One region of the Priestia sp. 53B2 genome, then DNA from elsewhere that is predicted to be linked to it. Evidence: riboswitches for the same ligand, from Rfam matches in the RefSeq annotation. Region 1 holds a riboswitch; the other holds the start of a gene.
What was found. Region 1 has a riboswitch for cobalamin ahead of ACN6NE_RS21260 (ABC transporter substrate-binding protein). Riboswitches for the same ligand answer to the same signal wherever they lie in the genome.

Region 1 (5,450 bases):
GTACTTACAGTCTGAGCAAAAACCAGATCAAGTGGTAACTGTTTTTGCCGGTCAAGATAAGGAAGCAACAGCTAAAATGCGTGAATATTTTGGGGACATTGAGCCTTCATCACCGTCTATGGCGCTTTTAAAAGGAAAAGAAGTCGTTCATTTTATTCCTCGACATGAAATTGAAGGTCAGCCTTTAGAAGTTATTTTTGAAAACATTTTAAATGGCTTTAAGCAGCACTGTTCATAAAATGTCCTGCTTTTGTCACATCTAGTATATAGATTTTTAGAAAAAAATCGCATATACTTTATAAGAAAAAGGATGTCTATCGGCATCCTTTTTCTTTATGTAAATAGCCAAACAGTGTAGGGGGAGTTATGAAAGTGATTGTTACGACTGCTGGTCGAACAAATGAACAGATGATTGTAAAAGCCAAACAAGTAGCCGCTGATTTAAGTATACCTTTTGTAGTAAGAGAGAAGAAATCCGTTGCAGATCTTCAAAATTTTGAAGCCGCAGACGTGCTGGTTGTCGGTAAGAGTAGAGTAGAATTGCATGTCCAAAATGAAGAAGAACCTATTTTTTTTCATCCAAACTCCGCTATGTTTAGAGTGAAGAGATGGCTGCGCGGAGAACGTGATCCGTTTATTGAAGCTGCTGGTTTGGAAAACGGAATGAGCGTGCTTGACTGTACACTTGGTCTTGCATCGGATAGTATGATGGCGAGCGCAGCGGTAGGGAAAAGTGGAAAAGTTGTCGGACTAGAAGGCAACCGCTATGTAGCTTATTTAGTCAAACAAGGACTTTTAAATTGGGAAAGTGACGTACAAGAGTTGAACGATGCAATGAAGCGTATAAACGTGGTTCATCAAAATTTTGAATCGTTTTTGGCGTGTTGTGAAGATAAATCTTTTGATGTTGTTTACTTTGATCCTATGTTTCAAGAGCAAATTGATGAATCGAATGGAATTAACGGTATTAAAGCAATAGCACTGTATACCACGCTAACGCCAATGGCTATACAAGAAGCAAAAAGAGTAGCCAAACAAAAGATCGTGCTAAAAGATCATTGGAAAAGCAGTCGTTTTGAAGAACATGGATTTACCGTGCAAAAACGAAAAACATCAAAATTTCATTACGGGACAATCGATATACAAAAATAAACAAAAAAGTAAAATGAATAACGATCATTGAAAAGACTTCCAAAACCTTTTAGGAATTAAAAAGTTTTGGAAGTTTTTTTTTATGAATTTCATCTAAAGTTCATAAAAGTATGATATATTTTTGAACATAAAAATACTTTTTGTGTTTAAGCATCCAGCAAAAAAGGAATATCTTGTATAGGTTTCCGCTCGGTGTGACAACCTCAAACAGAAGAAGGAAGGTGCTAATTAAAAAGTCGTCGAATGCCCGTAGACAGCATAAATGAATAAGCAAATATAGGTAAAAAATTAATAAGTATGTTACAATACCTAGTGAGTTATGATAATGAATTTTACGATATGAAAAGACCATATGGGAAAAGATGAGAAAGGAAAGATACGAATGCCTAGATGGATAAAAAGAATGCTAGTTGTATTTATTACAGTATTTACATTTGGGCTTGTCACTCCACCAGAATATTTATACGTTGATGATGCAAAAGCGGACAAGCAACATAAAGCAGGGTATGTAAGAGAAACAACTCCTGTCACGGCTGTTATAGAAGATATTCATTTGCCATATGAAGAACCAAAATATGAAGACGTTTCATCATTTGTTACGTATGCAATGGAATCAGCTGAAAAACAGTCAGTGGAAAAATTCGGAACAAAAATTGGGCCTGTCATTGAAGATGAATTTCGTCAAGCAGTGTTACCTAAAATTGAAGAAGTGCTGACCGACATTGGCACTGAACGTGAACAGTCAATTCAGAATCTCGAGATAAGCGAGCATCCTGCTGCTGGCTACGGTGAAAAGATTTTCCATGTATATGACCGGGAGACCGGTCAGGACTTAATACGGTTTCATGTACGGCGTGAAAACCCTCCAAAAGATGGATACTGGTTTAATTTTCACTATCATGCGGCTGCAGATAATTTTCAAAAGCATTATGATTTAGGGAAAATTTATTGGAACCGAAACATGCCGCCTAAATGGTTTAGCTGATAATAGACACAACATTCTACGATTTCGAAATGTTAGCTTTTTTAAGCTAGCATTTTTTTACGTCTAAAACCGTTATGGTCTAAATAAGCTGAAACATTAGCACAACGATAAAAAAATCGTTTATAATGAAGTCAGACTTCTTACCATAGAATAGTGAGAAGGAACGAATAGATGCTGGAGGTAACACAATGAAACAATTTACGGAAGAAAAACAATTTCGCGAACAAATTAAGAACGAAACACTAAGCGTTGGGATTTTTACGACAACGTGGTGTCCTGATTGCAAACGTTTGGATATGTTCATTGATGAAATCGTTGACGAAAATACAGATAAAGCATGGTTTAAAATTGACAAGGATGAGTTTGAAGAACTTTCTGCTGAAAACAATGTAATGGGTATTCCTTCTCTTCTTGTATATAAAAACGGTGAAAAAATTGCGCACTTGCACAGTGCAAATGCTAAAACGCCTGAAGCGGTCCGTGAATTTTTAGCAACTCTTTAATTCCTTAAGCTGCGAGAGCATTCTCGCAGCTTTTTTTGTGAGAATGGCTATTTCCATTTTTCTATGAGTGGGGTATACTAGGACAAGTGAATAAACGTAAAGCAATAAGGTCTCAATTTAAAGATTGAGTGAAAAGGGAAGTCTGGTGAAAAACCAGCGCGGTCCCGCCACTGTAAGCGCTTTGTGCGTAAGTCAGGAAACCTGCCTTATTGTTAGCTGTGAAACCTTCGAGGAAGGGTGAAGCAGGGTAATGAACATACATATCAAGTATAGTGAACGGATTCTTTTCCTGCTTATCTTGACGTTACCTGCTTTGCTTTCAATTGAAAGTAAAGCTTTTTTATTTTGAAGCTGCCGGCGAGCAGTATACATAGTCAAAGCGGAAAAAACGGGATAGCGCTGCTTTTTGCATGATCATTTGCTTTTTCTTTAACGTGGAGGTTTCGTATTCACAATGAACAATATATAGGGGGAGTATTTAGATGAAAAAATGGCTATCGTATTCCATTATTACACTGTTAGTCATCGTACTTGCTGCATGCGGTGCAGGCAGCCAAAGCAACAGTGATAAAAAAACGAAGCAAGATACGGCACAAACGTCACAAGCTGCATTTCCAGTGAAGGTAAAAGACGCGCGTGATAAAGAAATTACGTTGAAAAAACAGCCTAAGAAAATTGTTTCATTAATGCCAAGTAATACGGAGATTGTATATGCCCTTGGTCTTGAAAAAGAATTAGTTGGTGTCACAAGCAACGATGATTATCCTAAAAGCGTAAAGAAAAAAGCGCAGGTAGGAGATATGAACGTTAATGCAGAAAAAGTTATTGCTTTAAATCCTGATTTAGTGCTGGCACACGCTTCAAGTATGGGCGTTTCGGATGAAGTATTTAAACAAATTGAAAGTGCGGGTATTCCGGTATTTGTTGTAAAAGATTCAACAACGTTTGATACGGTTTATGATTCTATTGCGCAAATCGGTAAATTAACGGGTAAAACAAAAGAAGCTAATCAAACAATTAAAGACATGAAAGAAAAAGTAGCTTCAATTGAGAAAAAAGCAAAAACGATTTCAAAAGAAGATCGTAAAAAAGTATGGATAGAAGTATCAGGAGCTCCTGAGATTTATACAACAGGAAAAGGTACGTTCATGAACGAAATGCTTACTATGATCGGTGCTGATAACGTAGCGGCTAGTGAAAAGGGTTGGGTTAAGTTTTCTGAAGAGCAAGTTGTTAAGTTAAACCCTGACGTTATTATCGCAACGTATGATGCAGACAAAAATGAGATTATGAAGCGTCCCGCTTGGAGCAGCATGACTGCTGTAAAAGAGGGTAACATCGAGAAGGTTGATCAAAACAAAATCAACCGCTTAGGACCTCGTATTGTAGATGGCTTAGAGGACTTAGCAAAAGCAGTATACCCTGAGGTGTACAATAAATAAGAAGAGGGACCATATTCCAGTTCGAATTGAAAAGGGGATTGGTCCCTTTTCACATCTTAAAATTGAAGAACGGCCTGAGCTTTTAATCATGAAAACCGAGACTTCTTATAAAACATACAGCTCAGGGGTTTTAGGAACAGGCATTACGGAAACGGACACCTTTTACAATCGATTTGTTCACAAAGACTATTATTCAGATACTCCTTCTTTGGAGTATGAGCAATATTTGATGAAAGAAAATGTGCGCCATGAGCAAATCGTAGGGTTGATGACAGCCGTTTGGTTAAAAGAAAGAGCGGTTTACTGTTATGAAGACTACGGAGTAAGAGTAGCTTCCGTGATAACGGCTGGAGTAGGAAACGCAGTAGATATTACAGCTGACGAAGCTGTCCCGTTCTATTCCTCTCCCGGTACAATTAATATGTTTTTTTTCGTGGAAGGTACGCTTACGGATGCTGCGTTTTTACAGCTTTTTATTGCGGCCACAGAAGCCAAAGCAAAAACGCTGTCACAGCTGGGTGTCATAGATCCAGCTACAAAGACGATTGCTACAGGAACATCTACGGACAGCATCTCAGTTGCAGCGTCTCAGCAAGGACCATTATATGAATATGCAGGCTCTATGACTGCTTTAGGTCAAGCGGTAGCCAAGCTTGTGAAAATAAGCTTAGAGCAGGGACTTAAGGGAAAGAGGTGAAGAAATGAGTATTACACAAGCGATAATTGCACACATGACGGCCATGACGATTGCTTTACTAATTGACCGAATCATAGGCGACCCCGAAAATTGGCCGCATCCCGTTCGCTGGTTTGGCAAGTGGATTTATTGGATGGATTCTAGATTAAATAAAGGTGCAGGAAAACGATTCAAAGGATTGCTTCTTGTGATAAGTATGGCTGTGCTCGCAGGAGTTGTTCCCTTTTTATTCCTCCATGCTTTGTACGGAGTTCATTTTATAGCAGGTGTTTTAGTAGAGGGCGTAATGATTGCGACTACTATATCCACTCGTTCTTTAAGCGAAGCTGCTTATAAGGTACAAAAGCCGCTTCAGCTAGGAGATATGGAGAAAGCTAGATATGAAGTAAGCATGATTGTGGGACGAGATACAGATCGTTTGTCAGAAGGAGAAATTGCCAGAGCGACGGTAGAGACCGTGGCTGAAAATACAAGTGATGGTATTACAGCTCCGCTTTTTTATGCATTTATAGGAGGAGGAGCCCTAGCCTTTTTTTACCGAGCTATTAACACGTGTGATTCGATGGTTGGGTACAAAAATGACCGCTACTTTCTGTTCGGCTACTTTAGTGCAAAAACCGATGACGTATTAAACTATATTCCAAGTCGGTTAACTGCAGTGGTGATGACGG
Region 2 (5,450 bases), on a different contig from region 1:
ACTTTTAACTGAATTTATTTAGTAATAGGGGGATTAACTAGTTGATGAATTTGACGCTTCATGAACGTTCTGAAAAGTTATTAAAGCAAAGAATTAAACAATTAAATCCGAGAGATCCATTTAACTTTGTTTTTATGGGTGACAGCAGAGGTGACGGACCAAACGATAATTGTTTCACGATGAGCGGTGAATTTGAGCTTGTATTAAAAAAGGCGGTGGAATTGGACCCGCTGTTTATTATTCATGGGGGAGACACCGTCTATACAGGGAAAAAAGAGTACTTGGAGCACTTTGTTAAGGTTGTTGAAAAAATCGCACCAAACATTCCTATGTTTGTATGCGTAGGGAATCATGATGAACTGTACCTTGATGAAAGCAATCTCGAAAACTTCAGAGCTACTATCGGAAAAGTACACTGAATCATTGATATTCCTATCTTCAACTTCCGGTGCATCGCATTAAATAATGTCATCAGTCCCAAGAATAAAATATATGGATTTACAGATAAAGAGCTTAATTATTTAGAGCAGCAGCTAGAGGATGCTCCTCGTAATACCGTTGTAGCCATGCATGCGCAGCCAAATATTGGCCGGTGGTCAAACCTTGAAGGGTTTCCTGTAACGACTCCTCAAAGTCAGCAATTTTTTGACTTGCACCGCGTGAAAAAAGTGCTCGTTAGCCACGTGCATGCATATGACGAACAGTTTATTAGAAAAAATAGAAACGGGACGTTTACGCTTGGAAGAGGCACTGATTTTGTATTGTCAGGAGGCGCCGGTGCTCCCCTTGATTTTGAGCTGCCTTTAATTTTAAATAATTATAATTTTACGGAGTTTTTTGTAAGCAGATACGACATTTTAGGTCCTCTTCTTTGGAAGGATTTTGGACGACCTCGAAGAAATTGTTTGTAAAAACAAGAAAGTAGAAAGCTAGGTTTAGCCAAAAGCGTGCCCGTGATTCACAGCCAGACTTTTGGAAGATTATGCATAATGTTTAAAGAAACCTTGTAGCAGAAGGCTAAGTCAAACGTTATAATAGATAATGAATGATGATATATTCTCTATATTTGTCATATATTTGTATTACATATGTAATTAAAGAAAAACATTCACTTGATATACTGTTTAATGACTTAACTTTATCTTAAAATTTACAGTGAAATGCCTGTTTATAAAGGCTTAGAACATACACAGCAAATGGAGGAGCAATCATGGCAAACGAAAAGATGCAAGAAGGACTTGATCGTTTTATCAAGGAGGATTTAAATGACCTTTTAGGTAGACTGTTCCCCTTAATGGATCGGGAGTGTGCCGAAGAAAAAAGAAAGCTTATTGAAACGGCGGTAGAGTACATTTATTCTTCAGGCTATCACCAAGGAGCAAAAGATTTAATCGAAACACATCGAAAAGATGATTACAAATTGTTAAGGCAAAAATTAGCGTCAACGCCTCCTGAAAACTAATTTTTTTGAAATTTCTTTTGACAACATAAATGTAAGGTGTTAAGATGACTCTACATTCAAAATATTATAAATAATTAAAACTCTTATTGAGAGAGGCGGAGGGACTGGCCCTGTGAAGCCCGGCAACCATTTAACATTCTTGTTGAAAAGGTGCTACATCCTGCAAAGCGTACAGCTTTGGAAAATAAGAGAGGATTTCATAGATACTATGCCTCTCTATTCGTGATAGAGAGGCTTTTTATTTTATGTGAATATGTTTTGAATGAACAATTTTATAAAAATGCATCAGGTGCTGTGTAACGAATATACGCAGCTTAAAAGGGAAGACCGGTGAAAAGCCGGCGCGGTCCCGCCACTGTAATGGGGAGCAACTTATTAACCACTGTTTCATGTTGAAATGGGAAGGGATAGGAAGCGATGAACCTAAGTCAGGAGACCTGCCTGTTGTATGCACTTAAGCTCTACGGGATATAGAGAGGAGTGAGGAATACGTGTTGGGAAAAACAGGCTATCTCAACTTTAGTTAAGTATGCGTATCATCTCTCTTTTCATTTCGAAAAGAGAGATTTTTTAGTTTATCGATAAAAAAATATACAGGGAGTGGAAAAAATGAGCAGTGTAAAAAGTTCAAACTTAGGTTATCCAAGAATTGGTGAAAAACGAGAATGGAAAAAAGCGCTTGAGCAGTTTTGGGCAGGAAAGCTAGAGAAAGATATCTTTCTGCAGGAAATTGAAGCTCTTCGTCTAGCACATCTAAAAAAACAGCGTGATGCAGGAATTGAATTAATTCCAGTCGGTGATTTTAGCTTATACGATCATGTGTTAGATACAGCCGCTATGTTTGGTCTAGTGCCAAAGCGCTTTGATTATGACGGAGGACCAGTATCGCTTGAAACGTATTTTGACATCGCGCGAGGAACAAAAGGTGCGGTAGCCTCTACGATGACAAAATGGTTTAACACAAATTATCACTACATCGTACCAGAGCTTGAGGAATGTACGCCGTCCCTTGTAGAAAATCGCCCGCTTCAATTTTACAAAGAAGCAAAACAGAAGCTGAATATTGAAGGCAAGCCTGTGATTTTAGGTCCAGTAACATTTGTGAAGCTGTCAAAAGGATATAAAAAAAGTGAGTTTAAAGAAGTAGTTGAACAATTTGTTCCTCTTTATGTGACTATCTTAGCGGAGCTGCAAGCGGAAGGAGTAGAGTGGGTACAAATAGATGAGCCGGTTTTAGCTACAACGCTATCAAAAGAAGACCTCGCACTGTACAAAGAAGTCTATCAAGCTTTGAAAAAAGCGGCACCGAATGTAAAAGTCATTTTGCAAACGTATTTTGACAGCGTTGATTATTACCAAGAAGTTGTTTCTCTTCCCGTTCATGGAATTGGTTTAGACTTTGTGCATGACCGAGGAGAAAATCTCACGGCGCTTAATCAATATGGGTTTCCGACTGATAAAGTGCTGGCAGCAGGAGTGATTGACGGACGAAACATTTGGCGTGAGAATCTGGATGAACAGCTTTTAACAATCAGTGAAATTGAAGAAGCTGTATCAAAAGACCGTTTGATTCTGCAGCCTTCATCAAGTCTACTACATGTTCCTGTTACGGTGAAAAATGAAGAAACCATTGAGCCAGTGTTAAAAAATGCGCTCTCTTTTGCAGATGAAAAGCTAAAGGAAATTGCGCTGTTAACAAAAGCGGTGCAGCAAGGAAAAGAAAAAATAGAAGAAGAAATAAACGTAAGCAAACAGGCAATTCAAGCATTAAATGGATCATCTTTTCGAAATCATCAAGACGTACAAAAAGAGCTGAAGCAGCTGCACAGCTATAAAGCAGAGCGTCAAGCGCCGTTTGACGTACGTCAACGCGTTCAGCAAGAAGCTTTTCAACTGCCGCTTCTTCCAACGACAACAATTGGAAGCTTTCCGCAAACAAAAGAAGTGCGAAAAGAGCGTCTAAAATGGCGTAAAGGCGAGTTAAGCGATGAAGCATATGAAGCGTACATTAACGAGGAAATAAAAAAATGGATTAAAATTCAAGAAGACATCGGCTTAGATGTCCTTGTGCACGGAGAGTTTGAGCGTACGGACATGGTCGAATACTTCGGTGAGAAATTAGGAGGCTTTCAGTTTACGAAGTTTGGCTGGGTACAATCTTACGGTTCTCGCTGCGTGAAGCCGCCGCTTATTTACGGAGATGTATCGTACGAGCAGGCGATGACGATCAAAGAAACGGTCTACGCACAGTCTCTAACAAATAAGCCGGTCAAAGGAATGCTGACGGGGCCGATTACGATTTTAAACTGGTCGTTTGTGCGTGATGATATCCCGCGCTACGACGTGGCAAATCAAATCGCGCTTGCTCTTAGAAAAGAAGTAGAAGCACTTGAAAGTCAGGGCATTTCAATGATCCAAGTAGATGAACCGGCGCTTCGTGAAGGATTGCCGTTAAAACGAGAAAACTGGGACAGCTACTTAAATGCTGCGGTGTATGCGTTCAAGCTAGCCACGGTATCGGTGCAAAACGAGACGCAAATTCACACGCATATGTGCTATTCAGAATTCGAAGAGATTATTGATGCGATCAAAGCGCTTGATGCCGACGTGATTTCTATTGAAACATCTAAAAGCCACGGTGAATTAATTTATGCATTTGAAAAACATACGTACAATCAAGGAATCGGACTTGGCGTATATGATATCCACAGCCCGCGCGTACCGAAGCTTGAAGAGCTTCAGCGAAACATTGACCGCGCTCTGCAGGTACTTGATCCTGCATTATTTTGGATTAATCCCGACTGCGGCCTTAAAACAAGAGGAATCAGCGAGACGGTTGAAGCTTTAAAAGTGATGGTTGAGTCTGCAAAACAAACCAGACAAAATTTATTACAAAACGTTTAATGATAAGAAATTAAAGACTAAGCAGTGTAACCGCTACACTGCTTGGTCTTATGGGATTTTAAAAGGCCAAAAATATCCATTGACACTTCCCCTACATTTTTGTATCTTTTTAAAGGTGTTTTTAAAATCAGGGAGGTACAACATGAGTAACAACAGTACGCAGCACGTTAAAATTGTAACAGCGGATCCATCAGCGCTAGGTCTATTTGGACTTGCCATGGTGACACTTGTTGCATCGTTTCAAAAGCTTGGGGTAACCGATGGTGTTTCATTGGTATTGCCATGGGCGATTTTTTTAGGCGGAATAGGGCAGTTAATCGCGTCTATGCAAGATTTCAAACATAATAATACCTTCGGCGCAACTGCTTTTGGTGCCTTCGGGTTATTTTGGCTAGGTGTAGCTATGACATGGCTTATTCAGCTTGGAGCATTTGGAGAAGCGCTCGCAAAAGAAGCGGATCCGAAGCAGCTCGCATTTGCTTTTGTCGGCTACTTGATTTTCAGCGTTTTTATGACAGTTGGAGCAATGGGCACTCATAAAGTATTATTTATTATTTTTGTGTTAATTGATTTCTTATTCATTGGATTATCGCTAAGTACATTTGATGTGGCATATGAATACACACATTTATTAGCAGCAGTATCGGAGCTATTGATTGCTCTGTTTTCATTCTATGGATCTGCAGCGGCCGTATTAAATACTCACTACGGTCGAGTTGTGCTTCCGGTGGGCAAGCCATTTGGTGCATTTATTAAATAATCAAGACGTTAATTAAAAAGCGAAGTAGGATTGAATTCTGTATGATGCAGAGGTCAATCCTTTTTTGTTTGGGCGTTTTTATATATAGTAGAAAGAGATAGTTATATGTAATAGAAGCTTTTAGAGAAAAAAGAGAAATACATAATGAGAGGAAACGTTTCAATGATTATAAGAAAAGTGGATGAAAAAGATTTAAACCAATTAATTACGTTAGAAAACAAAGGCTTTACACCTGAAGAAGCTGCCTCAAAAGATGCATTTATTACGCGGATCAACACCATTCCTGATACGTTTATCATCGCCGAAGAAAATGAAGAAATAATC

Region 2: it holds a riboswitch for cobalamin, as region 1 does, so the genes downstream of both, metE (5-methyltetrahydropteroyltriglutamate--homocysteine S-methyltransferase) here and ACN6NE_RS21260 (ABC transporter substrate-binding protein) in region 1, are expected to answer to the same signal.

Annotation. Positions count from the first base shown of each region.
Region 1 is NZ_JBLZXA010000027.1:154,224-159,673, forward strand. Features, by position in the region: gene ACN6NE_RS21240 (BrxA/BrxB family bacilliredoxin) at 1-238, shown strand, start outside; gene ACN6NE_RS21245 (class I SAM-dependent methyltransferase) at 373-1,152, shown strand; gene ACN6NE_RS21250 (YpjP family protein) at 1,535-2,137, shown strand; gene ACN6NE_RS21255 (thioredoxin family protein) at 2,326-2,640, shown strand; cobalamin riboswitch at 2,731-2,863, shown strand; gene ACN6NE_RS21260 (ABC transporter substrate-binding protein) at 3,123-4,082, shown strand; gene ACN6NE_RS21265 (adenosylcobinamide amidohydrolase) at 4,171-4,779, shown strand; gene cbiB (adenosylcobinamide-phosphate synthase CbiB) at 4,784-5,450, shown strand, end outside.
Region 2 is NZ_JBLZXA010000001.1:295,232-300,681, reverse strand. Features, by position in the region: gene ACN6NE_RS01830 (metallophosphoesterase) at 45-419, shown strand; gene ACN6NE_RS01825 (hypothetical protein) at 567-911, shown strand; gene ACN6NE_RS01820 (hypothetical protein) at 1,211-1,462, shown strand; SAM riboswitch class I at 1,543-1,653, shown strand; cobalamin riboswitch at 1,733-1,921, shown strand; gene metE (5-methyltetrahydropteroyltriglutamate--homocysteine S-methyltransferase) at 2,072-4,366, shown strand; gene ACN6NE_RS01810 (acetate uptake transporter) at 4,509-5,126, shown strand; gene ACN6NE_RS01805 (GNAT family N-acetyltransferase) at 5,271-5,450, shown strand, end outside.